DNA from 3 places in the Streptomyces sp. NPDC090798 genome. Region 1 is predicted to be linked to each of the others. Evidence: riboswitches for the same ligand, from Rfam matches in the RefSeq annotation. Region 1 holds a riboswitch; each other region holds the start of a gene.

Region 1 (10,271 bases):
ATGTCCGCGGTCAGGGGCATGCCGGTGCTGGGCGACATGTCCGTGCCGAGCGGCATCCCCGCGCCCATGGACATGTCCGCGCCGAGCGGCATCCCGGTACCGAGGGACATGTCCGGGCCGAGTGCGGCCGACCGCTGTCGCTGCCACTCCTCCGCGGCCTGGCGGCGAGCCTGATCCTCCGGGGCGGGCCAGACACTCTCGGCCGGACGTGACTCGATCGCCGCGGGCCCGGGGTTCCACCGTGCGGCGTGCTTGGACACCAGCTCACGGGCCAGCGCCAGTTTCCGCTGGATCTTCTCCTTGGACGTCTTCAACGAGGACTGGGCCGGCCCGGCGGCCAGCGCGGGCAGCAGGGCCGTGGCGGCCTCCTGCGCAGGTTGCGGCGCAGGCTCCGGCGCGGCCGGCAGCGCGGCGACGGCCCTGGCCGTCAACTCGGCCACGGGCCCGGCGGCCGCCTCGGCGGAGGGGCCTGCGGTCAACTCCAGAACGGGGCGGGCGGTCAACTCCCGGCCGCGGTTGGCGAGTCCGTCCTCCGGCCGCTTCGCCGGGCCGGTGGGCCGTGCCTCGACCGCGGGCTTCGGCATCCGGTCGGCCGGCAGCCTGGCCGGCGCGGAGGGACCCAGCTGCGTGCGCGCCGCGTCGAACCAGGTCTTGGTGATGTCGTCGAGTGCGGGGTCGCGGCGCCTGCGCGCGGTTTCCGGCGCCGGGTTGACGCGGCCTCGGCTCCCTGTGGCCATCGCGCGGGTTCCGTTGACGAACCCGACGGCGTTCTCGGCCTGGTCGTAGAGGGAGCTGATCCGCTGCTGCACCTCCTCGCGGCTCGGACCGTCCGCGCCACTGAGGGCGGCCGTCGCGCGTGCGGAGTCGGGCATGCCAGGGAGGCTGCCGCCTCCAGGGCGCGGGGTTCGTTCCGGCGCCATGGGAGCCGTACTCCTTCCGTGCTCCGCCTACCGGGTCGGCCGTCGGGTTCGGGCGGAAGATTCCGGAAGGCATGCCCTACGGCCCTTGCCCGGTTGGGCAGTTGGGCCGATTCACCCCAAGGTCGGTTGGGTCCCGGTTCCGGTTGCCACAGGGGCACCGGATTCGGCGGAGGTCGCGCGACCCGGCGAGGTTCGCCGGAGGGAGTCGTGCGGCCTGCCGCCAACTTAGCCAATTTGTGTGCCTGGTGTGAAGATTGGAGCGCGAACTGTCCGATATGTAATTGTGACCTTCGTCTACGTGTCCCGCCTGCGACCAGGATGTCGTACGACCGCCGTTCGCCCCATGGTCGCTGCGAGCGTGCGCAACCGGCGCCAGTCCAAGGGGGGTTGGGAATCGGGCACACCGGGTCGCTCCTTGGGGACGCGGACGCGCAGGGCGCCGGGTTCGACGCGGCAGTGCACCGGGGCGGGCAGGACCAGGGCCTCGCCGTCGATGCCGGCCTCGATCTCCGCGCGGTCGGCGTCGATGACCACCTCGCGGGCGGTCAGGACCGCGAGTCCGTCCGGCGCGGGGTCCAGTACGAGCGCGGCGGCCTCGGCCGCGCTGTCCACCGTGATGCCGAGGACACCGAGCAGCCCGGAGTCGAGCCGTTCGCGGCGGCCGAGACCGGCCGGATCGTTGGTGCGGTAGGGGTTGTTGCTCACCAGTACGGCCTGCGGGGCGTCGAGCGTCGTGTCCGCGGCGTGGGCGGTCAGCCGCGGCCCGCGCTGGCGGGTGAGCAGGTCGGGCAGGAGGTCCAGGATGGTGCCGATCTTGTCGTCGCGGTACGCGGGGCTCTGGACGACGGCCGCGTACGCGCCGAAGGAGGCGTTGTTGACGAACGGGTGGCCGCCGGCGAAGCCGAGGTCCACGCGGAGTTCGACGCCGTCGGTGAGGGCGTCGAGGCAGGTCGCCGGGTCGTCGCGGTCGAGGCCGAGGTCCATGGCGAAGTGATTGCGGGTGCCGGCGCAGACCACCAGGAACGGCAGACCGTGTTCGGCGGCGACGGCCGCGACCAGCGCCTGGGTACCGTCACCGCCGGCGACGCCCAGCAGATCCGCGCCGTCCGCGACGGCGGCCCGGGCCAGCGCGGTGACGTCCTGGTGCTTCTCCGGGTCGAGGAGCACGACCTGCGCGCCGAGCCGCTCCGCCTTCTCCCGCAGTCCGAACTTCGCCACCTTGCCGCCGCCGGAGTGCGGGTTCATGAGGAGGAAGGGGCGCCTCGGCGGCGGTGCCCTGCGTTCCTTCGGCCGCGGGGCGCGCGTCCGGTCGCTCCGCAGGGCGTACCGGCCGCTCCAGACGGCCACGGTCCACAGCGCCAGGGACACGGGGACGGCCCAGAGCAGGCGGGCCACGGCGAACAGGGTGATCACGGCGCCGGGCGCGACGGCGGCCAGCACGGCCGCCACCCAGCGGAGTGGCCCGCGCCGGGTCAGCGCCCACCACAGCGCCGCCGCCGTGACGGCCACGCCGAGGAGCGCGGCCAGGAGCAGCAGTACGCCGTCCACGCCTCCGTATCCGAGCGGCACCAGCACCGCCAGCGCCGCCGCGACCAGCGCGGCCCTGGCCGCCCACCGTTTCCCGTGGCCGACCTGCCCGCTTCCATCCACACCCATCGACACAGTCGTATGCAACCGCCGGGTCAGGCCCCGCGCAACCGCCACGCTCCGCGAGGGCACGCGCCAACCGGGGCCGGCCTGGGCGATTCACCGAACCCTTGGTCCACCCCTCGGGGCCGGGACCGTCGCGGCTGATGCACGATGGGCGGCGGCGAGCCCCGGCAGTGGCCGGGGCGTGGCGGGGAGGGACAGTGGTGATGAGTGGGCAGCGCGGCCGTGTCCTGGTCGTGGACGACGACGCGGCGATCCGCCGCTCGCTGGAGCGCGGACTGAGGCTCGGCGGATTTACCGTGGACCTGGCCGACGGGGGCCGGCCGGCCCTGGCGGTGGCCCGGCGGACGCCACCCGATGTGGTCGTGCTGGACATCTCGATGCCCGACCTCAGCGGCATCGAGGTGTGCAGGACCCTGCGGGACGAGGACAACGACGTACCCGTGCTGATGCTCTCCGCGCTCGACGAGACCGCCGACCGGATCGCGGGCCTGCAGGCGGGCGGCGACGACTACCTCGTCAAGCCCTTCGCCCTGCAGGAGCTGGTCCTGCGCCTGGAGGCACTGCTGCGGCGCAGGCCGCCACGGGACAGCGGCACCGTACGGGCCGGCGGGCTGCTCCTGGATGCCGCCGCCCGCAGGGTGAGCCTCGACGGGCGGCCGGTGGACCTGACCCGACGCGAGTTCGAACTCCTCCACGTCCTCGCCCGCAACGCAGGCATCGTGCTCAGCCGCGACCAGCTCCTCGATCGCGTATGGGGCTACGACTTCGAGGTGCGCACCGACGCGGTGGACACCTTCGTCAGCTATCTGCGCCGCAAACTGGAGACGTCGGGGCGCTCCCGGATCATCCACACCGTACGAGGCGTGGGCTTCGTCCTGCGCGACGACGACGCGGGGGAGCGGCCGTGAGACTGTCCACGCGGATCGCCCTGGCCGTCGGCGCCACCGTGCCCGTACTGGTACTGGCCACCGGCTGGCTGCTGCTGCGGCTGGTCGCCGCGGATCTGCACGACCAGCAGGACGCGCATCTGCGTGAGCGCGCGGTGGCCGTAGCCACGGACGCCCGGGGGCTGCTGCGTGCGAGCGCCGCCGACCGGCCGGCGGCGGTGGAGCAGGCCCGCGAACGCCGGCTGTTCACCTCGGCCCTGGACGTGGGCGTACGGCTGATCGGCCCCGAGGGGACCTTCACGGGCGGCCCGCAACCGGCGGCCGACGTGGTGCTGCCCGCCAGGGCGCCCGTCCCGGTCACCCTCCGTGCCGACGGCAGGAGCTGGCGGATCCTGTCGACCCGGGTGACCGGGTCGCGCCCCGGTGTGCGCGGCACCCTGTGGCTGTTCGCGTCCGACACCGCCGCCGACACCCAGGTGCGCCTGGTCCGACGGCGCGCGGTGACCGTCGCCCTGCTCGCCGCACCGCTGTCCGGGCTGCTCGCCTGGGCCGTCGCCACCCGGGCGAGCACACCGCTGCGCCGGCTGCAACGCCGGGCGAGCGGCCTGGACCCCCGCTCCAGTCCCACCCGCCTGGACCACACTCCGACGCGGATCGCCGAGGTCGACGACCTCGCACACACCCTGCAGACCGTCCTGGCCCGCTACGACGAGCAGGCGGCCAGGACCGCCGAGGCACTGGCCACCGCCCGCTCCTTCGCCTCGGCGGCCTCGCACGAACTGCGCACCCCGCTGATGAGCATGCAGACCAATCTGGAGATCCTCACCGAGCATCCGGAACTCGCCGGATCCGACCGCGACGAAGTGCTGCACGACCTGAGCCGCGAACACGCACGCCTCCTCGGGGTCCTCGTCATGCTGCGCGACCTCGGCCGCGGAGACCTCGTCGAGGCGGACGCCTTCGGTCCGGTCGACCTCGCCGACCTCGTCGAAGCGAGCACGGAGGAACATCGGCGACGCCATCCGCACGCACGGGTGGCCGGCCACTGCGCACCGGGGCTGCGTGTGCACGGCTGGGAGGCGGGACTGCGGAGCCTGGTGGACAACCTGCTCGTCAACGCCCTGGTCCACGGACATACGGACGGGCAGCCCCCGCAGGTCGAGGTGACCTTGCGCGCGAGCGGTGCCGACGCGCTCCTCGTCGTCGACGACCGGGGTCCGGGCATCCCGCCCGCGCTGCGCACCGAGGTCTTCGAACGCTTCCGCCGCCGACCGGACAGCCCCGGCTCCGGCCTCGGACTGACCCTGGTCGCCCAGCAGATCGCCCTGCACCGGGGCGGGATCCGGGTACTGGACCGGCCCACGGGTCCGGGCACCCGCGTCGAGGTCACCCTGCCGCTGAGCGACGGCACGGCGGACGCGGGGGCCACGCTTCCGCTCCAGCGCAACTGGATGGTCACGACCGCCGACCGGCCACAAGAATTCCACAAAGACGGCTCCTAGCTTTCCCGGCGAGGGGGCAGCAGTCGCCCGTGAACGCGGAGGAGTTCGTCATGCCAAGCACCAGGAAGACCGTGATCTCGGTCGTCTCGTTGGTCGCCGCCGGGTCGCTGTTCGGCGCCGCCGGCGCCGCCACGGCCGACGCCGCGACCCCCGTGCCGTCCGGCACCCCCACGGGCGACGGCGCGGCGGCGCTCTGCAAGCGCGCACCGAAGATCGACCGGCGGATCGACCGGATCCTCACCCGGCTGCGCGCGGACGCTTCCCAGCGTGGCTCCATCGCCCGTCTCGAGCAGCGGGTGGCGAACGCCAAGTCCGCGGGACACACCCAGATCGAGACCTACCTGAACGACCGGCTCACCTTCCGGCGTTCCCTGGTCCCCACCCTGGAGACCCGCCAGAAGGACCTGGCCGACGTCCAGAAGTGGTGCGGCGCCCACGACAACGGTCGTACGAACTGATGCGCGCGCGCCACACCGTGCCGGCCGTACTGGCCGCCTTGCTGTTCTTGGCCGGCTGCGGCCATGGCGGGAACGCGCAGAGTGCACAGAGCACGCGGGGCACGCACGGCCCGCGGTCCGCACAGGGCATGCAGACCACTCGGCAGCCCCCGCCCACCTCCTCCGCTGACCTCGGTCACCTGCGGAAACTCGTCGACGACGCCGATTCCGCGGCGAGCGCGGCGGAGTCGGACATGGACCGGGAGTGAGGTCAGCGTTCCGCCGACGGGGGCGATCCGCTGGCGTGAAGCCGGTGGTGGCCGTCGACGGGATGGGCGGTGAAGTGCGGTCGATGCGGGTGGTGGGAGGCGGTGCGCTCGATGATCAGGAGGGCGGCGTCGTCGCCGGGGTGGTCGCCGACGTGTGCGAGGAGGTCGTCGTGGACGTGCCGCAGCAGGGCGTCGGGGCTGGAGACGGAAAAGGCGGCGACCCGCTCGGCGAGCGGGTAGAAGACGCCGGACGGTGAGCGGGCTTCGATGACGCCATCGGTGTAGAGCAGGAGGATGTCACCGGTTTCGAAGGTGAACGGGTCGGGGCGGTGGCTCGCGGCGGGCAGCTCGCACATGCCCAGCGGGGGGACGGGGTGGCGCGCGTACAGGACCGTGACCTCGCCGTCGCGCAGCAGGAGAGGCGGTGGATGACCACAGTTGATCATCCAGGCCTCCGGCCCCTCGTCGGGGAGGTCGAGCACGAGCGCTGTGGTGAAGTGCTCGCCCGGGTCGTGCTCGGTGTCGGCCACGTCCTCCAGGTCGCGGCACACGCTGACCTCCAGTGCCGCCGTGAGCTCGGGCAGGGTGGCGTACCGGTGAGCGCCCTCACGGAACGACCCCAGCACCACCGAGGCCTCGCCGATGGAGGCCAGTCCCTTGCCGCGTACGTCCCCGATGATCACCCGCGTGGAGGACTGGGCGGCGCGGGCGACCGCGAACAGGTCGCCGCCGATCTGCGTCTCGTCCTCGGCGGCCAGATACAGCCAGGCCACACGCAGGGGCCCGATCCGGCGGGGCGGCGGTCGAAGCAGGACCCGCTGCGCCGTCTCTGCCACCGACCGCGCCCGGCTCAGCTCTCGGGCACGCCGCTCGCGTACATGGCAGACGAAGACCACCAGCGCGGAGAGCACGGTCAGGGCGATGATCTGCGAGATGTGGTTGGCGGTCATCAGCCCGCCGTGGAAGACCGCGATGAAGACCTGGGCGGCCACGGCAAGCGCCCCGACCGCGGCGGTCAGCCGGGGCCCGGCCAGAGAGGCGGTGAGGGCGGGGGCGATGACCAGCAGCGGACCGAGGTGGACACTGGTCGGGGAGTGGAGGTCCACGATGGTGATCACTACGATCAGCGCGAACGGGATTGCCACCAGTCCGCGGCCCGACGGCTGCTCCACGAGGCGGTCCACTGACACACGCCGGACACCCACATGTCCCATTTTGCCCCCGATTATGAAGGCCGTGCTCCCTGGCGACCAGTCATAAGATCGGTTTATGAGGTCATAGATCCAGCCCGACTACTGACTAAGGTTTGCCTTAGTTTAGGCTTCCCGACGAGCCACCCTGCCGTCGTTCGAAGGGAACCTGATCATGCCTCGCCCTCTGCGGGTAGCCATTGTCGGAGCCGGCCCCGCCGGGATCTACGCTGCCGACGCGCTGCTGAAGTCCGCGGTTGCGGTCGAGCCCGGTGTGTCCATCGACCTCTTCGAACGGATGCCGGCCCCCTTCGGTCTGATCCGCTACGGCGTGGCCCCCGACCACCCTCGGATCAAGGGCATCATCACGGCTCTGCACCAGGTGCTCGACAAGCCTCAGATACGTCTCTTCGGCAATGTCGACTACCCGGGGGACATCAACCTCGACGACCTGCGCACCTTCTACGACGCCGTGATCTTCTCCACGGGGGCGACGGCCGACCGGGCCCTCGACATACCCGGCATCGGCCTCGACGGCTCGTACGGCGCCGCGGACTTCGTCTCCTGGTACGACGGCCACCCGGACGCGGCGCGGACCTGGCCGCTCGAAGCGGAGAAGGTCGCCGTCCTCGGCGTCGGCAACGTCGCGCTCGACGTCGCCCGCATCCTCGCCAAGACCGCCGACGAACTGCTGCCGACCGAGATCCCGCGGAACGTCCACGACGGCCTCAAGGCCAACAAGGCCCTGGAGGTCCACGTCTTCGGCCGCCGCGGTCCGGCGCAGGCGAAGTTCAGCCCGATGGAACTGCGGGAACTGGACCACTCCCCGAACATCGAGGTCATCGTCGACCCCGAGGACATCGACTACGACGAGGGCTCGATCGCGACCCGGCGCGGCAACAAGCAGGCCGACATGGTCGCCAAGACCTTGGAGAACTGGGCCATCCGCGACACCGGTGACCGCCCGCACAAGCTGTTCCTGCACTTCTTCGAGTCCCCGACCGAGATCCTCGGCGAGAACGGCCAGGTCGTCGGCCTGCGCACCGAGCGCACCGCCCTCGACGGCACCGGCAACGTCAAGGGAACCGGCGAGTACAAGGACTGGGACCTCGGTGCGGTCTACCGCGCCGTGGGCTACCTGTCCGACGAACTGCCCAAGCTCCCCTGGGACGCCGAGTCGGGCACGGTCCCGGACCAGGGCGGCCGGGTGATCGAGGAGACCGGCGAGCACCTGCAGTCGACGTACGTCACCGGCTGGATCCGACGCGGCCCCGTCGGTCTGATCGGCCACACCAAGGGCGACGCCAACGAGACCGTCGCGAGCCTGCTCGACGACCACGCGAACGGACGTCTGCACACGCCCGGCTCGCCCGACCCGGAGGCCGTGGACGCGTTCCTCGGCGAGCGGGACGTCCGCTTCACCACCTGGGAGGGCTGGTACCGCCTGGACGCCGCGGAGAAGGCGCTGGGCGAACCGCAGGGCCGGGAACGCGTGAAGATCGTCGAGCGCGAGGACATGCTCGACGCGAGCGGCGCATAGGCCCGGCAGCGTGTGGTCGCCCTCGACGGCGACCGCACGCTGCCGCGTCACGTCACGTCACGTCACGTCGGCGTCGGTCGTCAAGGGTCCGTCGACGTAGTCGGCGACCAGAGTCGCGAACTCGTCGGGGGTGACCAGCCGGATGCCGAGGTCCTCGGCCTTGGCGCGCTTGGATCCGGCGCCCTCGCCGGCGACGACCAGCGTGGTCCTCTTGGAGACGCTGGAGGAGGAGCGGCCGCCGGCGCGCTCGATGAGTTCGTTCATCTCGTTGCGGCTGAGCTTCTCCAGCGGCCCGGTCATGGCTCCGGTGACGACGACCGCCATCCCGGTCAGCGGCCCTCCCGCCGGCTCAGCGACCTGGGTGCCGGCGTCGGCGTCGGTGTCGTCGGCGATGACGGGCGGAGTGGCGCCCGGCTCGGTCATGTTGACCCCGGCCGCGGCGAGCTTGTCGATGAGCGGGGCGAGTTCGGCGACTTCGGCCACGATGGACGGGGCCTTCTCCGTGCCGATGCCCTCGACCCGCTGCATCGCTTCGGCGTCGGCGGCGCGGATGTGATCCATGGTGGCGAAGTACCGGGCGATCCGACGGGACATGGAGCGCCCCGTACCGCGGACGCCGAGCGCGCACAGCACCCGCGACAACGGCTGCCCCTTGGCCGCGCCGATCGCCGCGAGGAGATTGTCGGTGCTGGTCTCACCCATCCGTTCCAGGCCGAGGAGCTGGTCGCGGGTGAGGGCGAACACGTCGGCCAGATCGGTGACCAGACCGGCCTCCACGAGCTGGACGACACGGGTGTGGCCCAGGCCCTCGATGTCGAGCTGGTCGCGGCCGGCGGCGTACGAGAGGGCGGCGACCAGGTGACAGTTGCGGCCGTTCTCGCAGCGCCAGCGCTGCTCGCTGGTGTCGATGGCGGAGCCGCACCGCGGGCACGCCTCGGGGAAGACGATCGGCCGCTCCTCCCCGGTGCGCAGATGAGCGACGGGGGCCTCGACGCGGGGAATCACGTCCCCGGCGCGGTGGACCATCACATGGTCGCCCAGACGCAGGTCGCGACGGGTGATGTCGGCAGGGTTGTGGAGGGTGGCGTAGGTGATGGTGGAGCCGTCGATCTCGACCGGTTCGAGGACCGCGCGCGGAGCGATGATGCCGGTGCGGCCCACGTTCCACTCCACCTCCAGCAGCCGGGTGATCTTCTCCACGGCCGGCAGCTTGTAGGCGATCGCCCAGCGCGGTGCACGTGAACCGGACCCGGCGGCCTGCTGATCGGCGGCGAGGTCGGCCTTGATGACGATCCCGTCGATGCCGAACGGCAACTCCGCCCGCAGCGCGGCGATCTCCTTCACCCGGGCCAGGACCTGCTCGGCGGTCTCCGCCGTGGTCCCGGGCACGGCGGTGGCGGCGGTGGTGTTCACGCCGAGCTCGCCGCACCGCGCCATCAGCTCGCTGTGCGCGCCCTCACCCAGCCGCGCCGCGAGGGCCTCCTCGGTGCCGGGCAGCGGCAGCAGGGCGTAGCCGAAGAAGGTCATCGGCACGGTGTAGGCGCGGTCCTTGGCGCGCAGAGTGCCCGCCGCGGCGTTGCGCGGGTTCGCGAACGGCTGCCCGCCGTGCGCGGTGCGCACCTCGTTGGCGTGCTCGAACTGGGCGGTGGTCATCAGGACTTCGCCGCGCACCTCCACCGTGACCGGCTCGGCGAGTTCGGCCGGGAGGCCTTCGACGGTGCCGATGGCGTGTGAGACGTCCTCCCCGGCCGTCCCGTCGCCACGGGTGATCAGCCGGGTGAGGCGGCCATGGGTGTACCGGGCGGCGATCGCGAGCCCGTCGAGCTTCGGCTCGACACCGAACCGTGTGACGTCATGGCCGATCCGCCGGGCC
Region 2 (9,391 bases), on a different contig from region 1:
GTCGGCGACCGGATATGACCCGGCCCCCGCGGGCAGCGCTCCCAGCAGGGGAGCCTCGGCCACGAGCGGCAGGTCCGCGAGGTTGCAACGCGACGCCAGGTCGGGGGAGTCCGGCCAGCTGCCGATGACGATTCCCGCCAAGTCAAGGCCGCGGCGCCGGAGTTCACGAGCCGTCAGCTCGGTGGTGTTGAGGGTGCCGAGGCCCGCTGACGCCACCACCAGCACCGGCGCGTCCAGCAGGCTCGCCGCGTCCGCCAGCGTGCCGCCCTCGTCGTCGAAGCGGACGAGGAGACCGCCCGCGCCCTCGACCAGCACGAGGTCGTGCTCGGTGGCCAGTTTGGCAGCCGCCTCCGCCACCGCGTCCGGGCGCACCGGGGGCAGGGAGGACCGCCGTGCGGCCGTCGCGGGAGCCAGCGGCTCCGGATAGCGGGCGAGTTCGAGCGTGGTCACCGCGCCCGCGAGCCGGGCCACCTCGTCGGCGTCCCCGCGCTCGTCCGGGCGTACACCCGTCTGCGCCGGCTTGAGGACGGCCACGGAGCGTCCTGCCGCGACGGCCGCGGCGGCGACGGCGGCCGTCGTGACCGTCTTGCCGACCTCCGTGCCCGTCCCCGTGATCACCAGAACCGTCATGTCATCCCTCCCGCGCCGCCGCGCACACCGCGCGCGCGATCCGTGCCACGTCCGCGTCACCCGTGACGTACGGCGGCATCGTGTAGACGAGGTCGCGGAACGGGCGCAGCCACACGCCTTCGCGCACGGCCGCCGCCGTGGCCGCCTTCATGTCGACCTCGTGGTCGAGCTGGACGACGCCGATCGCGCCCAGGACACGTACGTCCCGGACACCCGGCAGCGAGGACGCCTCCGCAAGCCCGTCCCGCAGACCCGCCTCGATCCGCTTGACCTCGGTCTGCCAGTCCTGTCCGAGCAGCAGGTCGATCGAGGCGCAGGCCACCGCGGCAGCCAGCGGATTGCCCATGAAGGTCGGACCGTGAGCCAGCACCGGGACCTCACCGCGTGAGATGCCCTCGGCCACCCGCGCCGTGCAGAGCGTCGCCGCCATCGTCATATAGCCGCCGGTCAGCGCCTTGCCGACGCACATCACGTCCGGCGTGATGCCGGCGTGCTCCGCCGCGAAGAGAGCGCCCGTACGGCCGAAGCCGGTCGCGATCTCGTCGAGGACGAGAAGCACGTCGTGGGCGTCGCACGCCTCCCGCAGCACCCGCAGATACGCGGGGGAGTGGAACCGCATCCCGCCCGCGCCCTGTACCACCGGCTCCACGATCACCGCGGCGAGCTCGTCGGCGTGCCGCCCGATCAGCTCGCGCAGCCGGTCGGCGTACGACTCCTCGAACGCGACCGGCGGGGCGTCGGCGAACACCTGGCGCTGGAGCACGCCCTGCCACAGTTCGTGCATCCCGCCCTCGGGGTCGCACACCGACATCGGCTGCCAGGTGTCCCCGTGGTAGCCGCCGCGCCAGGTCAGCAGCCGCTGCTTGCCCGGTCGGCCGAGCGAGCGCCAGTGCTGGAGGCACATCTTCACGGCGACCTCGACCGACACCGAGCCGGAGTCGGCGAGGAAGACGTGCTCCAGGCCCTCGGGCGTGATGTCGACCAGGCGCTTCGCCAGCCGTACGGCGGGCTCGTGCGTGAGCCCGCCGAACATGACATGACTCATGCGCTCCAGCTGGTCGCGCGCCGCGTCGTTGAGGACCGGGTGGTTGTAGCCGTGGATGGCCGACCACCAGGACGACATGCCGTCGACCAGTTCGCCCGAGCCGTCCGCCAGCCGCAGGCGTACCCCGCTCGCCGACTCCACGACGAGCGGTTCCTGGCGGCCGGGCATGGGGCCGTACGGATGCCAGACATGCCGCCGGTCCAGCTCCAGCAGTTCGCGCACGGGCAGCGTGGACGGCTCGGACCGGTCAGGCATTGGGGGCGAGGTCCGTTCCGGCACCCCGGCGGCGTACGGCGACGAGATCCGTACGCGCTTCGGAGGGCTGCTCCTCCTTGGCCTTCACCTGCACGGAACCGCAGACGCCGCCGCCCTCGTGCGAGCCGCACCCGGCGTCCGCGTGCGAGCCGCACCCGGCCTCGGCGTGCGCACCGCAGCCCGCGCCCGCCGTCACGCGGTGCTCGGGCAGGGTCACCTCGCCCGCGCCCTCCACCTCGAACCCGGCGTCCGCGATCATCTCCAGGTCGGCCTTGCCCGCCTGGCCCTCGCTGGTGAGGTAGTCGCCGAGGAAGATCGAGTTGGCCAGGTTCAGGGCGAGCGGCTGCATCGTCCGCAGGTGGACCTCGCGGCCGCCCGCGATACGGACCTCCACGTCAGGGCAGACGAAACGGACCATGGCCAGGATGCGCAGGCACCGCTGCGGGGTGAGGTTCCACTCCTTGGCGAGCGGGGTGCCCTCGAAGGGGATCAGGAAGTTCACCGGAACGGAGTCAGGGTCGAGCGCGCGCAGCGCGTAGACGACGTCGACGAGGTCCTCGTCCGACTCGCCCATGCCCGCGATCAGACCCGAGCAGGCCGACAGGCCGGCCGCGTGCGCCTTCTGGACCGTGTCCACCCGGTCGGCGTACGTGTGCGTGGTCGTGATGTCCCCGTACGTCCCCTCGGACGTGTTCAGGTTGTGGTTGTAGGCGTCCGCTCCCGCCTCGCGCAACCGCTCGGCCTGGCCGTCGGAGAGCAGGCCGAGGCAGGCGCACACCTCGACGTTCTCGTTCTGGTCCTTGATCGCCTTGATGGTGTCGGAGACCCGGTCCACGTCACGGTCCGTCGGACCGCGGCCGCTGGCCACCAGGCAGACCCGCTTGGCGCCCCCGGCGAGCCCTGCCGCCGCGGCCTGCGAGGCCTGGTCCGGCTTGAGCCAGGTGTACTTGAGGATGTCGGCCTTGGAGCCGAGGCGCTGCGAGCAGTACGAGCAGTCCTCGGGGCACAGACCGGACTTCAGATTGACCAGATAGTTGAGTTTCACTCGACGGCCGAACCAGTGCCGGCGGACTTTTCCGGCCGCGGCCACCACGTCGAGCACGTCGTCGTCGGACGTGGCCAGCACGGCCAGCGCCTCGTCACGGGTCGGCAGCTCGCGCCGAAGCCCCTTGTCCACCAGCGTGTTCAGCAGGTCCATGAGATCCGATCCTGACGTATGTGAGCCGCTGCGGCCAAGGAGAGTTTGCACAACAGAGACGGTTCGACGTGTGGGTATTGCCACATCATGGGCGCCGCGTCGCCCCGCTAGGGTCTGTGCACTGCCTACAAAACGACCACCATCATGACCCCCTCACGACCACTCCCAGGGCCCGGAGGCACCAGCATGGCCGGATCGCCGTTCGCGTGGATCGACGAGCAGGCGTACCAGCGCCGGCAGGCCGGACTCGTCCGCACCCTGCGCCCCCGCGCCGCCGACTCACCCCTTCTCGATCTGGCGAGCAACGACTATCTCGGACTGGCGCGCCACCCCGAGATCACGGCGGCCGCCGCGGAGGCCGCGCGCCGGTGGGGCGCCGGCGCGACCGGCTCGCGGCTCGTCTCCGGCACGACCGAACTTCACGGGGAACTCGAACGCGAGCTCGCGGACTTCTGCGGCTTCGAGTCCGCGCTCGTCTTCTCCTCCGGCTACGCGGCCAACCTCGCCGCTGTGACCGCGCTCGCGCCGCACGGCTCGCTGGTCGTCTCGGACGCGGGCAACCACGCCTCCCTCATCGACGGCTGCCGGCTCGCCCGGGGTGCGACCCAGGTCGTGGCGCACGCCGACCCCGACGCCGTGCGCAAGGCGCTGGGCACACACGAGGGTCCCGCCGTCGCCGTGTCCGACACCGTCTTCTCGGTGGACGGCGACGCGGCCCCGCTGGCCGAACTCGCCACCGCCTGCCGCGAGCACGGCGCGGCGCTGCTCGTCGACGACGCGCACGGGCTGGGCGTCCTGGGCGACGGCGGCCGGGGCGCCCCGCAGGCCGAGGGGCTCGCGGGCGCCCCGGACGTGGTCGTGACCGCCACGCTCTCCAAGTCGTTCGGCAGCCAGGGCGGCGCCGTCCTCGGCCCCGCTCCGGTCATCGACCACCTGGTCAACGCGGCGCGTACCTTCATCTTCGACACCGGTCTCGCACCCGCGGCGGCGGGCGCGGCCCTCGCGGCGCTCAGGCTGCTGCGCCGTGAGCCGGAGCGCGCCGCCCAGGCCCGTGAAGTGGCGACGGCGCTGCACACCCGGCTGACCGCCGAGGGCCTGGAAGCCGTGCGACCGGACGCCGCCGTGGTCTCCGTGCGCGCGCCGTCCCCCGAACAGGCCGTGCGGTGGGCCGCCGACTGCCGGGAAGCGGGACTCGCCGTCGGTTGCTTCCGCCCCCCGTCCGTGCCGGACGGCATCTCACGGCTGCGGCTGACCGCCCGCGCGGACCTCACCGACGCGCAGATCGAGCACGCCGTCGGGGTGATCAGCTCAGTCCGGCGACAAAGCCCTCCCAACTGGCGGGAGTGAAGAGCAGGGCGGGGCCCGCCTTGTTCTTGGAATCGCGCACCGCGACCAGTCCGGCCCAGGGTCCTGGGCCGGGTCGGGCCGTCTCGACGCAGTTGTTCATTCCCGTACTGCGGCTGCTGCGCAGCCATCGCACCTCGCGGAGTGAAGTACTGGAACGTACGTACCGAGGCAGTGCAGTCATGGGGGGTGCCTCCTTACGCGCCGTCACCTATCCCGGCGATGTAGTCCAACGAGTCCTGGGGCGAAAGGGCGTGGAACTGAAGGGCGTTGAAGGCCTCGGTGTAGGCCTGAAGGTCTTCTTTCCGCTCGAGGTAGAGGCTACTCGTCAAGTGGTCGAGAACAACCACATCCAGATCAGTTGTGTTCGGAAATGAGAAGATAACGAAAGGCCCGGTGACGCCGATGTGGGCCCCCGCGGCGAACGGCAGGACCTGAAGCCGCACTTGAGGCAGGGTGGCCGCCTCCCGCAGCCGCTCCAGTTGCCGAGCCATCACCTCCGGGCCGCCGACCTCGCGTTTTAACACGGCCTCGTCCAGGACCGCGGTCAGTTCCAGCGGCGGACTCGAACGCAGGACGTCCTGCCGGGCGAGGCGCACCTCGACGAGCGCGTCGAGCTTGTCGTCCGCCAGGCCGCCGACGGCGACCCGGGTCACCTCCCGTGCGTACTCGGGTGTTTGGAGCAGTCCGGGTACCACCGAGGTCTCCAGCGTGCGCATACCGCTGGCCTGGGACTCCAGACTGATGAAGTCGCGGTACGTGGGCGGCAGGACCCCGCGGTAGGCGTGCCACCAGTGGTGGCGCCCGTTGCCCTCGGAGCCCGCGAGGCCGACAAGGAGCTCCCGTAACTCGGGGTCCCTGACGGCGTAGGCGTCCAACAGGCGCTCCACGTCGGCCGGTTTCACCCCACTGATACCGGTCTCGATCCGGCTCACCTTCGACTGGTGCCAGCCGACGAGACGGGCCGCCTCACCACTGGTGAGACCCACACCGGCGCGCAGCGCGCGCAGTTCGGCACCGAGCTTGCGGCGTCGCACCGCGGGACCGTGCTGCATGGCCGTACTCCTTACTCCTTCCGGGCCGCCCAAATACGCTCCGCCATCGCAGAGTTCACCGCATCGAGCGACAGATATATGCATATCTCGGTGGATCGCACCCGTGACCGGTCCAGTGATGGCAGTCTGGCGCGAAGCACCAGTCCGGGACCGTACTCGAACCATCCGCTCCGTGTCGGACTCCGGTCCCGTGGGAAAGGGACGACGTCGCCATGGCAGATCACCAGGAAGCATCCGTCACTCTGCCGAGCGATCCCGCCTCGGTCTGCGCGGCCCGGAATTTCGTCGCCGATGTGCTGGCCGAATGGGGCCTGCCGTGCGACGCCGAAGTCGCGGACACCGTACGCCTGATCGTGTCAGAACTAGCCACCAACGCCGTCCAGCACACATTCGGACAGTCGCCCACCTTCACGGTGGACGTCCGGCTCGACCGGGACGAACACCTGCGGATCGGCGTCACCGACAGCCATCCGCGCTTTCCGAAACGCCTGCCGGCCGCCGTCCAGCAGGACAACGGGCGCGGCATGGTGATCATCCGCTGGCTGACCGCCGAATGCGGCGGCAGACTGGTCGTCAGGCCCACCCGCGAGGGCGGCAAGACGGTCGCCATCGAGCTGCCCTGGACGGTGCCGGCCCAGCCGGTGACGGCCGGCGGCCCACAAGAGCCCTGAGGAGCGGCTCAGTTGTCGTGTCTGTGCTGCCCGGCGCCTCCGAAGGCGCCGCGCGGCAGTGCCCGGAAGCGGGAGGCGGGCACGAACTGACGGGCCTCGCGGCTCCCGTCGGCCGAACTGGCCGGACAGCCGCTGATCAGATGATGGCCAGGACGGCGGCGACTCCGGTTGCCGAAACCGTGAGCTCCGCGCCGTACGATCTCCGTCGTCCACCGGACCGGGAACCGGTCGGCACCGGCGGCAGGGGCCTCCCGCTCCCGCCTCGCCGGCCGCTGGAAGAGCGCGGGCGTGTAGCCGAGACGCTCGGTGGCCCGGGTGATCGAGCCCGCCTCGGCGACGGCGACCAGGGCCGAAGGCCTCGTCGGGGCAGCCTGGAGGCATCGGCACGCAGCTCATCGCCTTCACCGGGGTCGCCGTGGTGTGCACGGCCGTGCCGGCACTGTTGCGCACGCCGCGGTCGCTGGGCAGGGCCCGGGAGAGCGGGAGCGAGACCGAGCCGGTGGCGGCGGCCGGCGCGCACCCGCTGCGGCGGGGGTTCGTCACCCACGCGCTCACCCCGAAGGCGCCGATCACCTGGGCGGCTGCGCAGCCCGCGCCGCGGAGGCGGTCACGGGGAGCGCGCTCAGGGTTCTCGGTCCGGAGCTTCTTCCGGAGCCGTTGCCGCGCCGACGACGGCACGCTGCACGAGACGGGGCAGGAGGCCCCACAGCGTCCCACAGACGAGCAGCGTGCCCGCGCCCGAGGCGATCCCGGCGGCGCGTCCCAGCGCCACGTCCACGGCGAGCAGCACCGATCCCGTCAGCGCCAGCATGAGCACGCCCATCCCGATCGTGGCCAGGACGGAGGAGACCCGCACGATGGTCGGCTTCGCGCCCTGCCGGAACAGTGCCCTGTGCAGCGCGGCCGGCGCCATGAAGAGCGCGGCCGCCACCACGGCCAGCAGGAGCGTGGTGACGTACGTGGCGCGCTGCACCGTGTCGAGGGACGGGAAGCGCGGGGTGAACGCCAGTGTCAGCAGGAACGCGAAGAGGATCTGCACACCGGTCTGCGTGACGCGCAGCTCCTGGAGCAGTTCGCCGAAGTTGCGATCGGCACGCTCGAGGGGCGTCTCGTTCCGTTCCTCGGAGGGAGGTCGTTCAGCCATGCTGAACGAGTAACCGGTCCGTCCACTTTTCACGCCCCTGGGTGGGGTCCCGAGGGGGCGCCGGCCGGCGGCACCCCCTCGGGCAGGTCAGCTGACCCGGCCGTACCAGACGCTCTTCGTCCAGATCTTCTGCAGCTTCACGACCTCCCCGGTCTTCGGGGAGTGCCAGATCTTTCCCTTCCCGGCGTAGATGCCGACGTGGTACACGTTCCGGCCCGAGTGGAAGAACACCAGGTCTCCGGCCTTGCGGTGGGACGCGGAGATGTGGTGCGTCTTGTTGTACTGCGCCGCGGCCGTACGAGGCAGCGTCTTGCCCGCCTTCTTGTACGAGTAGAGCGTGAGCCCGGAGCAGTCGAAGCGGCGTGGCCCGGCGGCACCGTACTGGTACGGAGAGCCTTTCTTGGAAGCCGCGACCTGAAGTGCCTTCGTCGCCAGTGTGGCCGCTTCGGCGTCGGATGCGACGCCAGGAACCACAAGGCTGCCGCCCACGGCGGCCAAGGTGAGCGCCGAGGCCGTACCGGCCCGGGTCCACAGCGACGGGACACGATTGAGCGCAGTCATGCGCAACCCTTCGTCAGCCGCCTGTGAAGGATGACCTGTCGGATTCGGGCTGGCGAAGTAGCCCGGCCGCTTGCGCGGCTTCACCCCAAGGACCGCCCGGATCTCTCCGGCGACCCGTCTTGCTGGGTCCTCCACTCCTGCCGATGCACTTCTGTCGACCGGTCATCCAGGCAGCGGCAGGACTCGGCGTCCGCCCGGACCGCCCCGCCGCTGTGGCGGGGGCTTGTCGTCGGAAGGGATCTTCACGCATGGCAGTCCGAAAATCCGAGCGGAAGCGGCGATTTGTGGGGTTACTCACCACTCACCCGTTCGGGTGGACGACCCTCTGTTCGGGCGATGTTGGGGACACCGACGACGCTCGTACCTGCACCGGAGCGTCTCATTCCGCCTTTGCGCTACGCGCGTTGCGCAACTTTTCGGGTTCCTCGAAGGGACCTGTGACTACTCCATCAGGGGGTACTCCATCTGGTCCGTTTGAACCCCGGGCCGGACGCCTCGCCGACTCGGCACGCATGGCGGCCCGGGGTGTGGATGCGTCAGTTGTCGGCGTCGGGCGGCAGGGTGACGCGGGCCGCCCGCCGCTCACCGTCGAGGACGCGCAGGGCCTGCGCCAGCGTCGGCGCGTGCACCTCGCTCTCGCCGCGCTGGTGCATCAGCGCGAGGGCGTCCCGCAGCTCGGTGGCCTTGGCGACCAGCGCCTGGGCGGCGCGCAGCCCACGATAGGTGTCGCCGGGCCTGGCCGGGTTGATACGGCCGAGCAGGTCGACCACGTCGAGGTAACGGTCGATCAACTCGGCCTCGGCTCGCGTCAGCGCGGGCAGCGGGGGCAGTTCGGGCACCATCGGCGGATCACCTCGCGTCGGGTGTGGCGTTCCTCGCACCGGGCGCGGTGCGCGAGGTCTTGCGGCTGGGGATGATCCCGTCCACCAGTCCGTACGCCAACGCGGCCTGTGCGTCCAGGATCTTGTCCCGCTCGATGTCGGCGGCGACCTGTTCAGGACTCTGCCCCGTGTGCCGTACGAGCATGTCCTCCAGCAGCCTCCGAGTGCGCATCAACTCCTCGGCCTGGAGGGCCAGATCGCTCGCCTGTCCCTGTACCGGCCCGGGAAGTGACGGCTGGTGGATCAGCACCCGGGCCCCCGGCAGCGCGAACCGCTTGCCGGGCGCGCCGCCGGCCAGCAGTACGGCGGCGGCCGACGCGGCCTGCCCCAGACAGGTGGTCTCCACGTCGCAGCTGACGAACTGCATCGTGTCGTAGATCGCCGTCATCGCGCTGAACGAGCCGCCGGGGGAGTTGATGTACAGGGCGATGTCCTGGTCCGGCGCCAGGTATTCGAGGTGCATGAACTGCGCCATCACGTCGTTCGCCGAGATGTCGTCGATCGGCGTCCCGAGGAACACGATCCGCTCGTCGAGCAGCTTCGAGTACGGATCCAGGGTCCGGTGCCCCATGCTCGTCCGCTCGGTGAACTCGGGCAGGACATGACG
Region 3 (10,271 bases), on a different contig from region 1:
ACGACCCGTACGCCGCACAGCACCAGGCCGCGTACGACACCGGTGCCTACGACACGACCGCCTGGGCGAGCGGATACCAGCAGCTCGCCGACATCCCCGCGCAGCACCCGGGCCCCGAAGGCACCGGCCAGTGGGACGCGGCCGCCTGGCTCCAGGCCGAACAGACCGGCCAGGCCGGCCAGACCCAGCAGTGGACCGCGCACACCCAGGAGACGGGCGCGTACGACGCCACGCAGTGGAACACCGCGGGCGAACACGACCCGTACGAGGGGTACGAGCAGCACCAGCAGGCCGAGTCGTACGAGCGGCAGCTCGCCGCCGAGGCCTACGAGCATCAGCCGGTGCCCGAGTCCGACGTGGACGACCGGCCCTTCGACCAGCAGGCGACCGCGACCTTCGAGCAGGTGTCGTACGAGGAACCCGGCGCCGCGGAGGACGAGTTCGAGGACGCCGGTGACGCGCAGGACGCGCCGTTGCTCGAGGACATGGAAGAGGTCATTCCGGCCCCCCGTGCCGCGAACCGGTCCGGGTCCCGTTCCCGGCGGCGCACCCCGGCGAAGCGTTCCGCCTTGCTGACCGTCGCGGTGCCCTCGGCCTGTGTGATGGGGGTCGCGGGGATCGCCGCCGCCTCCGTGGGCACCATCGGCGGGAACGACAGCAAGGACAACACGACCCTCAGCGCGTCCGACGGGACCGCGGTGAAGCCGTCGGCCGCCAACAACAAGCTGGACACCCAGCTCCAGAGCCTTTCCGCGGGCGCGGACGACTTCGCCGACCGGGCCAGCCGGACGCAGGAACGTATCGACCTCAAGGCTCAGCAGGCCGCCGAGAAGCAGAAGGCGGTGGCGGAGGCGGCCCGCAAGGAACGGCTGCGGCCGAAATTCGTGCTCCCGGTCACGCAGAAGGGCCTCAGCGCCTACTTCGGCCAGGCCGGCATCAACTGGATGTCCGTGCACACGGGCATCGACTTCCCGGTGTCGTACGGCACGCCGGTGATGGCCGCGACCGACGGCACCGTACGGACGCAGTGGAACAGCGCGTACGGGAACATGGCGATCGTCACCGCGAAGGACGGCACGGAGACCTGGTACTGCCACCTCTCCAGCTACAAGGTGCCGTCGGGGACGGTCGTGAAGGCCGGTGACCAGATCGCGTTCTCCGGGAACTCCGGCAACTCGACCGGTCCGCACCTGCACTTCGAGGTCCGCCCCGCGGGCGGTTCGGCGATCGACCCGCTGCCGTGGCTGCGCAGCCACGGCCTGGACCCGACGTAACCCTGCGGTCCCTCACCCGACGACGTGACCGAACGCCGTCGCCGGGCTCCGAACCGCCACCCTGCGGAACTACAGCTTCTCCACCGGCGCGTACCGCAGCAGCAACCGCTTCGGCTTCGCCTCGCCGAAGTCGATCGTCGCCTCCGCGTTCGCACCCGTCCCCTTCACGCCGACGACGGTGCCCAGGCCGAACTGGTCGTGGGTGACCCGGTCGCCGACTGTCAGCGAGACCACCGGCTTCTCGGAGATCCCGCGGCGCGTCGCGAAGCCGGAGGCACCGGACGCCGCGGACCGCGAACGCGAGGACGACAGCGAGGCGGCCACACCGGAGACGGGCCCCGAGGACACCGGAGCGGTCGCACCGGTGCGCTTCCACTCCAGGTGCGTCTCCGGGATCTCCTCCAGGAAGCGGGACGGCGGGTTGTACGAGGGCTGACCCCAGGCGCTGCGCATGGACGAACGGGTGAGGTACAGCCGCTCCCGCGCGCGCGTGATGCCTACGTACGCGAGGCGCCGCTCCTCCTCCAGCTCCTTGACCTGTCCCAGCGCGCGCATGTGCGGGAAGACGCCGTCCTCCATGCCGGTGAGGAAGACGACCGGGAACTCCAGGCCCTTGGCGGTGTGGAGGGTCATCAGGGTGATGACGCCTGAGCCGTCCTCGTCCTCGTCGGGGATCTGGTCGGAGTCGGCGACCAGGGCCACCCGCTCCAGGAAGGCGGCGAGCCCGACGGGTGTCTCGCCCTCGCCCTCACCCCCACCGGACTCCTGCTCGAACTCCAGGGCCACGGCGGCGAGCTCCTGAAGGTTCTCGATGCGGGTCTCGTCCTGCGGGTCGGTGGACGCCTGCAGCTCGGCGAGATAGCCGGTGCGTTCGAGGATGGCCTCCAGGACGGTCGCCGGGCCCGCGCCGGACTCGACGATCGTACGGAGGTCCTCCATGAGCGTGTTGAAGCGCTTGACCGCGTTCGTGGACCGCGCGGCCATGCCGTACGCCTCGTCGACGCGCTTCAACGCCTGCGGAAAGCTGATCTTCTCGCGCTGCGAGAGCGCGTCGATCATGGCCTCGGCGCGCTCGCCGATGCCGCGCTTGGGCACGTTCAGGATGCGGCGCAGCGGGACCGAGTCCTCCGGGTTGGCCAGTACGCGCAGGTAGGCCAGGACGTCCCGGACCTCCTTGCGCTCGTAGAAGCGAACGCCGCCGACGACCTTGTAGGGCAGGCCGACACGGATGAAGATCTCTTCGAAGACACGGGACTGGGCGTTCGTACGGTAGAAGACGGCTACGTCTCCGGCCTTCGCGTCGCCCGCGTCCGTGAGACGGTCTATCTCTTCGGCGACGAACTGCGCCTCGTCGTGCTCGGTGTCCGCGACATAGCCGGTGATCTGCGCGCCCGCGCCCGCGTTGGTCCACAGGTTCTTGGGGCGGCGGGACTCGTTGCGCTCGATGACCGCGTTGGCGGCGGACAGGATCGTCTGGGTGGAGCGGTAGTTCTGCTCCAGGAGGATCGTCGTCGCGTTCGGGTAGTCCTCCTCGAACTGGAGGATGTTGCGGATCGTCGCGCCTCGGAAGGCGTAGATCGACTGGTCGGCGTCGCCCACGACACACAGCTCGGCGGGGGGCAGGTCGTGCTCGCTGAGCGGGGTGTCCTCGTCATGCGTGCCGGTGCCGACCAGCTCACGTACCAGCGCGTACTGCGCGTGGTTGGTGTCCTGGTACTCGTCGACCATGACGTGGCGGAAGCGGCGCCGGTAGTGCTCGGCGACGTCCGGGAAGGCGCGCAGCAGGTTGACCGTGGTCATGATCAGGTCGTCGAAGTCGAGCGCGTTGGCCTCACGCAGCCGCGACTGGTACATCGCGTAGGCCTGGGCGAGGGTCTTCTCGAAGCCGTCGGCAGCCCGGGCGGCGAAGTCCTCCTCGTCGATCAGCTCGTTCTTCAGGTTCGAGATCTTGGCGCTGAAGGACTTGGGCGGGAAGCGCTTGGGATCGAGATCCAGGTCACGGCAGACGAGCGCCATCAGCCGCTTGCTGTCGGCGGCGTCGTAGATCGAGAACGAGGAGGTGAAGCCGAGCTTCTTGCTCTCGCGGCGCAGGATCCGCACACACGCGCTGTGGAAGGTCATGACCCACATCGCGTTCGCGCGCGGGCCGACGAGCTGCTCGACGCGCTCCTTCATCTCGCCCGCGGCCTTGTTCGTGAAGGTGATCGCGAGGATCTGGCCCGGGTGGACATGACGCTCGCCCAGCAGGTGGGCGATGCGGTGGGTGAGTACCCGGGTCTTGCCGGAGCCCGCGCCGGCCACGATGAGCAGCGGGGAGCCGGAGTGCACCACGGCCGCGCGCTGGTTCTCGTTCAGCCCGTCCAGCAGGGCCGCCGGGTCCACGGCGGGGCGGGGCGCGCCGTCGCGGTAGTAGGCGTCCCGGCTCGCGGGCACGTCGAAGCGGCCGCCGAACAGGTCGTCCGGAAGCGGCTCCGGCGCCCCGTCCTCGGGCGGCGGCGGGGGCTCTTCCTCGTGGGCCCCGGAAGGCTGGAGGTCCGCCAGAAAGCTGTCATCAAAGAGGCTGCTCATCGCTCTCCGAGTCTAGGCGGCCCCACTGACAACCCGCGGCCACCCTGGAAACCCGACCGGTTTTTCCGCGACCGCGCATGATCTCTTCCCGCATCGCTTTCCCGCCCCTCCTACCGCACCCCGCCCCTCTTACCGCACAGGACGCCGTCACCGCTCAGGATCGGTTCATCACGGTCAGCCACGGTCAACGGCCCGCCAGATCAAGGTCACGAAAATGTATCGGGCATATCGCACATCAAACTTCACAGAACAGTTATGAGTTGGCTAGCGTGCCGGGCAGGCCGCTCGACCCAACCGGCGAACGTCGCCGGGCCGTGCGGCCTCCGCCGAGTCCGGTGCGCCCACGCGGCAGCCGGAGCCGGGGACCCAACCGAACTTGGGGTGAATCGGTCCAACCGCCCTGCGGGCAAGGACCGTAGGGCAAACCTTCCGGAAGCACCCGCCCGAACCCGACAGCTAACTCGGTAGGCGGATGACGGAAGGAGTCGCCACCTTGGCGTCGCACCGCAAGTGGAGTCCTACGGCTACGCGCATAGCGGGTATACGGACTCCCGCCCTCGCCACGGCGGCCCTCACCTCCGTGGCCCTGCTCTCCCAGACGGCGAACGCCGCGCCCTCGGCCGACTCCAAGCCGAGCGTCGAAGAGGTCGAGAAGAAGGTCGACGACCTCTACCACCAGGCCGAGACGGCGACCGAGAAGTACAACGCGACCAGGGAGAAGACCGCCCAGCAGCGCAAGCGCGTCGACTCCCTCCTCGACGACGTGGCCCAGCGCACCGAGAAGCTCAACACCGCGCGCGAGGAGCTGGGTTCGTTCGCCGCGGCGCAGTACCGCACCGGCGCCGCCGCCCCCGACACCGCGAGCCTCCTGCTGGCCGACAATCCGCAGGACTACTTCGACCAGACCCAGCTGATGAACCGTCTGACCACCCGCCAGAAGGCGGCCGTCGACGACTACGTCACCGAGCAGGCCGCCACCACCAAGAAGCGTGCGGAGGCCTCCAAGAGTCTGCAGACACTCACCACGACGCAGAGCGCGCTCAGGACGTCCAAGGCCGACGTCCAGCGCAAGCTCGCCGAGGCGCGCTCGCTGCTCTCGAAGCTGACCGCCGAGGAGAAGGCGCGGCTGGCGGCGATCGAGAGGAAGAAGCGGGAAGCGGCCGACCGCAAGGCGGCGGAGCTGGCCCAACAGCAGGCCGCGGCGGAGAAGAAGGCCCAGGAGGCGGCCGCCGGGCAACAGACGGGTTCCGGCACCTCCGGGACCACTGGCTCCGCCGGCACCTCCGGGAATGCGGCCACCGACACCTCGTACACCGCCAAGGCCGACAAAGCCCTCGCCTTCGCCCGCACCCAGATCGGCAAGCCGTACGTCTGGGGCGCGACCGGGCCCGGCTCCTACGACTGCTCCGGCCTCACCCAGGCCGCCTGGAAGGCCGCCGGCGTCACCCTCCCGCGCACCACCTACGACCAGGTGAATGCGGGCACGACCGTCTCGCTCGCCGACATCAAGCCCGGTGACCTCGTCTTCTTCTACGACGACATCAGCCACGTCGGCCTCTACATCGGCAACGGCATGATGATCCACGCCCCCAAGCCGGGCGCGTACGTCCGCGAGGAGTCGATCTTCTACGGCGGCGACTCGATCATCCACAGCGTGGTGCGTCCGGCCTAACGCCTCGGCGCCCGGCACGCGCGCGTGGGGCTCATCGAGCTCCACGCGCGCGTGGCCCGCCGCCAACCCGCCCGAAGGTCCTTAGCATCGGGCCCATGTCAGCCATCTCCCCGCCCGGCACCCGGTGGACCGGCCTGCGCACCCGGTGGGCGCAGAGTCCGCCGGTCGCCGGAGCCGCGATCCTGGCCACCGGCATCATCTCGGTCGGGCTGGAGCAGACCGGCTACGAGATCCTGTCCCGGATCGTGCTGGCCCTGGCGGCCGTCGGCTGGCTCGGGCTCGCCGCGGCCTTCGTCGTACGGCTGCTGCGGGAGCGGGAGCGGTGGCTGGCGGAGGCCGCTACGCCGGGCGCGCTCACCGCGGTCGCGGCGACCACGGTGCTCGGCACGCGGCTGGTCACGCTGGGATGGGAGGTGCCGGCCGAGGCCCTGCTCGCCCTGTCGGCGGTGCTCTGGCCGGGGCTGCTCTTCCTGGTCGTACGGCAATGGCGGCCCCGTATGCCCGGAGCGGTGTTCCTCGGCTGTGTGGCCACGCAGGGGCTCGCGGTGCTGGGCGCGACGCTCGCCCCCGCGACACACACCGACTGGCTGGCGCACACCGCGCTGGTGCTGTTCTGGCTGGGTCTCCTGCTCTACGCGGCGGCGCTGTTCTACTTCGACTACCGCGAGGTCGCCACGGGCTCCGGGGACCAGTGGGTCGCGGGCGGCGCGCTCGCCATCTCGGCGCTGGCGGGGTCGAAGCTGATCCTCGCGTACCAGGCGAACATCTACCTGTGGAACAACGACGACAACGGCGTACTGCGCTGGATGACCGAGGCACTGCTCGTGCTCGTCCTCGGCGCGTACTGCGTGCTGGCCGTGGCGGAGGCCCTGTGGCCCCGCCCGCGCTACGACGTGCTGCGCTGGGCGACCGTGTTCCCGCTGGGGATGACGGCTGCGGCGGCGCTGATGGTCGCGGCCGCCATCGGCGTCGGCTGGCTCAAGGGGCTCGGGCAGGTGCTGCTGTGGATCTCGGTCGCGGCGTGGCTGGCGGTGCTGGTCGTAGCGGTCAGGCGTCCGGAAGAGCCGTAGCCGTCGGCGGTCCCGAAGAGCCGTAACCGTCGGGTGTCCGGAAGTGCCGTAGCCGTCCGTGGGGGCCTTCGGGGGGCCGTCAGGTCCAGAGCACCGCGATGAAGATGTTCGCGGTCGTGAGCAGCCCCACGAGCCCGAACAGGCCCTTGTCCACCTTCTCGTCGTCCCGCTTCACATAGACGAGTCCGAGGATCACGATCAGCAGGGCGAGCTTCACGCCGATCTTGATGGTGTTGACCGAGTGGTCGTCGGCCTGGTTGAGGCCGACGAGGGCGACGCCCGTGACCAGCATGGTCAGCGCGCCGTGCAGCATGGCGGGGACGAACCGGGCGGTGCCCCGGCCCATCGCCTTCATCTGGGTGAGGAAACCGCCGAGGAGCGCGGCGATGCCGATGATGTGCAGGCCGACGAAGAGATGGATGAGTACGTCCATGGAGCCGGAGCCTAATCGGCGGCCCTCACCCCGCTTGTCACCGGCCCACCCCCTGTAGACCCCTACCACCTGGGAACCGCAGATTGTCCCGGAACCGCCCCATCGGTCATCACACCGCGTGAAGTCGCCGGCGCCGGGCCGGGATCACGGTCACATACGGTCACCCCACGATCCACTGGCGCCACTTCCGGACATGGCGTCACCAGGACATCACTCCCAGGTTTAGCGTCCTCCACCAGGTGACCGGCTCCCCACCGCCGCCCGGGCCAGGGGCGGCAGCCGGACACCACCGCCGAGAAAGGTCCGGCGGCGGCCCGCTCCCCCTGTGTGGGGCCGCCGCCGGACGTGTCCCCCGCTGACCGCGCTCGTCCCCGGCGGTCGTACGCAAGTCCCCGGGAAGGATGTGGGCCCTCGTGGCAGCGCACCGAAAGCCCAGACAGCGCTCGCTCGGTGGAAACACGGCCCGCGCAGCCGCGACCATCGCCCTCGCGGGCGCGGCCACGGCGACGGGCTTCGACGGGACGGGGCACGCGGACCCGCAGCTGTCGCCGGCACAGGTGAAGGCCAAGGTGGACAAGTTGTACGAGGAGGCGGAGGTCGCCACCCAGAAGTACGACGGCGCGAAGGACAAGGCCGACAAGGCCGAGCGGCGGCTGAACGCGCTGCGCGACGAGGCGGCGCGCAAGGAGGACCGGCTCAACACGGCCCGGGACGCGCTGGGTTCGATCGCCGCCGCGCAGTACCGCAGCGGAGGCCTGGACCCCGCGCTGCAACTCGCGCTCTCCGACGACCCCGACCAGTACCTGGAAGGGGCCGCGTTCGCCGAGCGGGCCGGCAGCCGGCAGGCGGAGGCCGTGGCCCGGGTACGCAAGCAGCTGCGGGAGATCGAGCAGCTGCGCGGGGCCGCGCATGTCGAGCTGGCCTCACTCAAGTCGCGTCAGGCGGAACTGAAGCGGGCCAGGAAGACGATCACCGGGAAGCTGGACACGGCGCGGCAACTGCTGTCGCGGCTCACCGACGAGCAGCGCGCGCAGCTCGGGGACCTGGGAGCGGCCGGGGGCGCCGGGAGCACGGGAAGCGCCGGGCAGCGCGCCTCGCGCTCCGCCGCGCGGGACCTCGGCCCGGTGTCGTCGCCCGGCTCCGTCGCGGCGCCCAACTCCCGCGCGGCGGAAGCCGTCGCGTACGCCTACGGGAAGCTCGGCAGCCCCTACGTCTGGGGCGCCACCGGGCCCGACGCCTTCGACTGCTCGGGCCTGGCCCAGGCCGCGTACCGCGCCGCGGGCATCTCGCTGCCGCGCACGACGTACGCGCAGATCAACGCCGGACACCGGGTCTCACGGTCCGAACTCCTCCCCGGTGACCTGGTGTTCTTCTACTCGGGAATCAGCCATGTGGGCATCTACGTGGGCAACGGCCAGATGATCCACGCCCCGAACCCGTCGGCGCCCGTGCGGCTGGCGCCGGTCGACGAGATGCCGTTCGCGGGAGCCACCCGAGTGGCGTGAAAGACGCGGGGACGACCGCGGTGTGGTGCGGACGGAGAAGTGGATCACGGTAGCGTCGGCGCGGACTCTGTTTCCGTCGTCATCGCTCCGTCGTCCCATCGTCGTCGTTCCGTCGACGCTCCGTCGTCCGAGAGGTTCTGATGCCCGGCTCCCTGCTGCCGCCTCCGCCGCCACCCGCGCACATCAGGACCTGGCCGGACCGGGCCGCGCTGCTGGCCGACCGGGGGCGGGCGCTGGAGGAGTTGCGCAGGCGAAGCCTCGGGGTGCACCGGGTGCTGCTGCTCTGGCTGCTGGCGCTCGCGGCGATCGTCGGCTGGGCGCTGCTGGTGCTGCCGCTGCGACAACTCGAGCAGCGCGATCCCACCGGTTTCGTCCTGGGCCCGCTCTTCGCCCTGCTGGGCCTGGCCGCGCTCGCCCCGACCGTCGTCGCCGTCGCCCTCTCCGTCCGCCGGGACCACCACATACACCGACTGCTCGACGCCTGGTCCGAGTTGGACCGGCACCCCGCGACCGACTCCCGGCTCCGCTCCCCCGGTCTCAGCCTCTTCTGGCTGCTCTCCTCGCTCGGCGTCTGCGCGATCGGTGCCTGGACGTCCTTCACGGCGGCCGCACGGGCCGAGCCCGGCCACCCCCTGTACAGCGATGTCGTCCAGGGCATGGGCATCGGCCTGATCCTGTGGCTGACCGGCCTCATCGGCATCATGAAGGCCGTACGCCACTACCGCTGGGCGCTACGGATCCTGGGCCCGGCGCCCGACGCGGAACACCGGTAGGCACCGGGCGCCTCCGGCGGGTTCGGCGGGTTCGGCGGGTTCGGCGGACGTGGCCCTGAACCCCTCTCGACGCGACCGGACTGGACCTAGACCAGCCGACGAGCGGTGGCCCACCGTGTCAGCTCGTGCCGGTTCGACAGCTGGAGCTTCCTGAGGACCGCCGAGACGTGCGACTCGACCGTCTTCACCGAGATGAACAGCTGCTTGGCGATCTCCTTGTAGGCGTAACCGCGGGCGATGAGCCGCAGGACCTCGCGCTCGCGCTGGGTGAGACGGTCGAGGTCCTCGTCGACGGGCGGGGCGTCGGTGGAGGCGAACGCGTCCAGGACGAATCCGGCCAGGCGGGGCGAGAAGACCGCGTCGCCGTCCTGGACACGGAAGACGGAGTCCACCAGGTCCGTGCCGGTGATGGTCTTGGTGACGTACCCACGGGCGCCGCCGCGGATCACGCCGATGACGTCCTCCGCGGCGTCCGACACGGAGAGCGCGAGGAAACGGACCGGCTGCCGGGCGTCGGCCATCAACGGGGCGCAGCGGCGCAGCACTTCGACACCGCCGCCGCCCGGCAGATGGACGTCGAGCAGGACGACCTCGGGCCGGGTGGCCGTGATGACCGTGACCGCCTGGTCGACGTCGGCGGCCTCGCCGACCACCTCGACGCCGGTCCGCTCGGTCTCTCCGATCTCGGCCTGTACTCCCGTACGGAACATGCGGTGGTCGTCGACGAGCACGACCCGCACACGCCGTCCGCCCGCGGCAGCAGTCGCGTCGGCGCCGACGGCGGTCGAACCCGTGGGCGCGCCCACACCGGCGACGGACTCGGCGGCCGCCCCGGTGGTCGACTCGGTCGCCGCCTCGGCCCCGGTCCCGGCCGTACCCACGGCGGCATCCTCCGGCCCGTTCGGTGCCGGGGCCTGCCCGGTCGGTCCGTTCACGTCGCTCATGACGTCTTCTCCGCCCTTTCCATCTCCAGCTC

Evidence for each region. A riboswitch is a leader RNA that binds a small molecule or an ion and turns the genes downstream of it on or off. The one in region 1 is predicted to bind cyclic di-AMP.
Region 2: it holds a riboswitch for cyclic di-AMP, as region 1 does, so the genes downstream of both, ACIQTP_RS28435 (C40 family peptidase) here and ACIQTP_RS34410 (hypothetical protein) in region 1, are expected to answer to the same signal.
Region 3: it holds a riboswitch for cyclic di-AMP, as region 1 does, so the genes downstream of both, ACIQTP_RS45865 (NlpC/P60 family protein) here and ACIQTP_RS34410 (hypothetical protein) in region 1, are expected to answer to the same signal.

Annotation. Positions count from the first base shown of each region.
Region 1 covers NZ_JBIVXA010000020.1:72,710-82,980, reverse strand. The annotation lists partial or broken gene ACIQTP_RS34410 (hypothetical protein) at 1-872, opposite strand, end outside; cyclic di-AMP (ydaO/yuaA leader) riboswitch at 929-1,099, opposite strand; gene ACIQTP_RS34405 (diacylglycerol/lipid kinase family protein) at 1,215-2,576, opposite strand; gene ACIQTP_RS34400 (response regulator transcription factor) at 2,777-3,481, shown strand; gene ACIQTP_RS34395 (sensor histidine kinase) at 3,478-4,962, shown strand; gene ACIQTP_RS34390 (hypothetical protein) at 5,013-5,420, shown strand; gene ACIQTP_RS34385 (PP2C family protein-serine/threonine phosphatase) at 5,671-6,858, opposite strand; gene ACIQTP_RS34380 (FAD-dependent oxidoreductase) at 7,034-8,398, shown strand; gene ligA (NAD-dependent DNA ligase LigA) at 8,456-10,271, opposite strand, start outside.
Region 2 covers NZ_JBIVXA010000014.1:68,479-77,869, reverse strand. The annotation lists gene bioD (dethiobiotin synthase) at 1-630, opposite strand, end outside; gene ACIQTP_RS28475 (adenosylmethionine--8-amino-7-oxononanoate transaminase) at 632-1,930, opposite strand; gene bioB (biotin synthase BioB) at 1,923-3,128, opposite strand; gene ACIQTP_RS28465 (8-amino-7-oxononanoate synthase) at 3,315-4,475, shown strand; gene ACIQTP_RS28460 (DUF397 domain-containing protein) at 4,432-4,656, opposite strand; gene ACIQTP_RS28455 (helix-turn-helix domain-containing protein) at 4,670-5,527, opposite strand; gene ACIQTP_RS28450 (ATP-binding protein) at 5,740-6,198, shown strand; partial or broken gene ACIQTP_RS28445 (LysR family transcriptional regulator) at 6,435-6,545, opposite strand; gene ACIQTP_RS28440 (DUF6328 family protein) at 6,821-7,342, opposite strand; gene ACIQTP_RS28435 (C40 family peptidase) at 7,430-7,903, opposite strand; cyclic di-AMP (ydaO/yuaA leader) riboswitch at 7,907-8,092, opposite strand; gene ACIQTP_RS28430 (hypothetical protein) at 8,440-8,745, opposite strand; gene ACIQTP_RS28425 (ATP-dependent Clp protease proteolytic subunit) at 8,753-9,391, opposite strand, start outside.
Region 3 covers NZ_JBIVXA010000042.1:6,527-16,797, reverse strand. The annotation lists gene ACIQTP_RS45875 (M23 family metallopeptidase) at 1-1,274, shown strand, start outside; gene pcrA (DNA helicase PcrA) at 1,344-3,842, opposite strand; cyclic di-AMP (ydaO/yuaA leader) riboswitch at 4,157-4,329, shown strand; gene ACIQTP_RS45865 (NlpC/P60 family protein) at 4,336-5,514, shown strand; gene ACIQTP_RS45860 (tellurite resistance/C4-dicarboxylate transporter family protein) at 5,610-6,584, shown strand; gene ACIQTP_RS45855 (hypothetical protein) at 6,664-7,017, opposite strand; gene ACIQTP_RS45850 (NlpC/P60 family protein) at 7,431-8,522, shown strand; gene ACIQTP_RS45845 (hypothetical protein) at 8,663-9,295, shown strand; gene ACIQTP_RS45840 (LuxR C-terminal-related transcriptional regulator) at 9,382-10,239, opposite strand; gene ACIQTP_RS45835 (PspC domain-containing protein) at 10,236-10,271, opposite strand, start outside.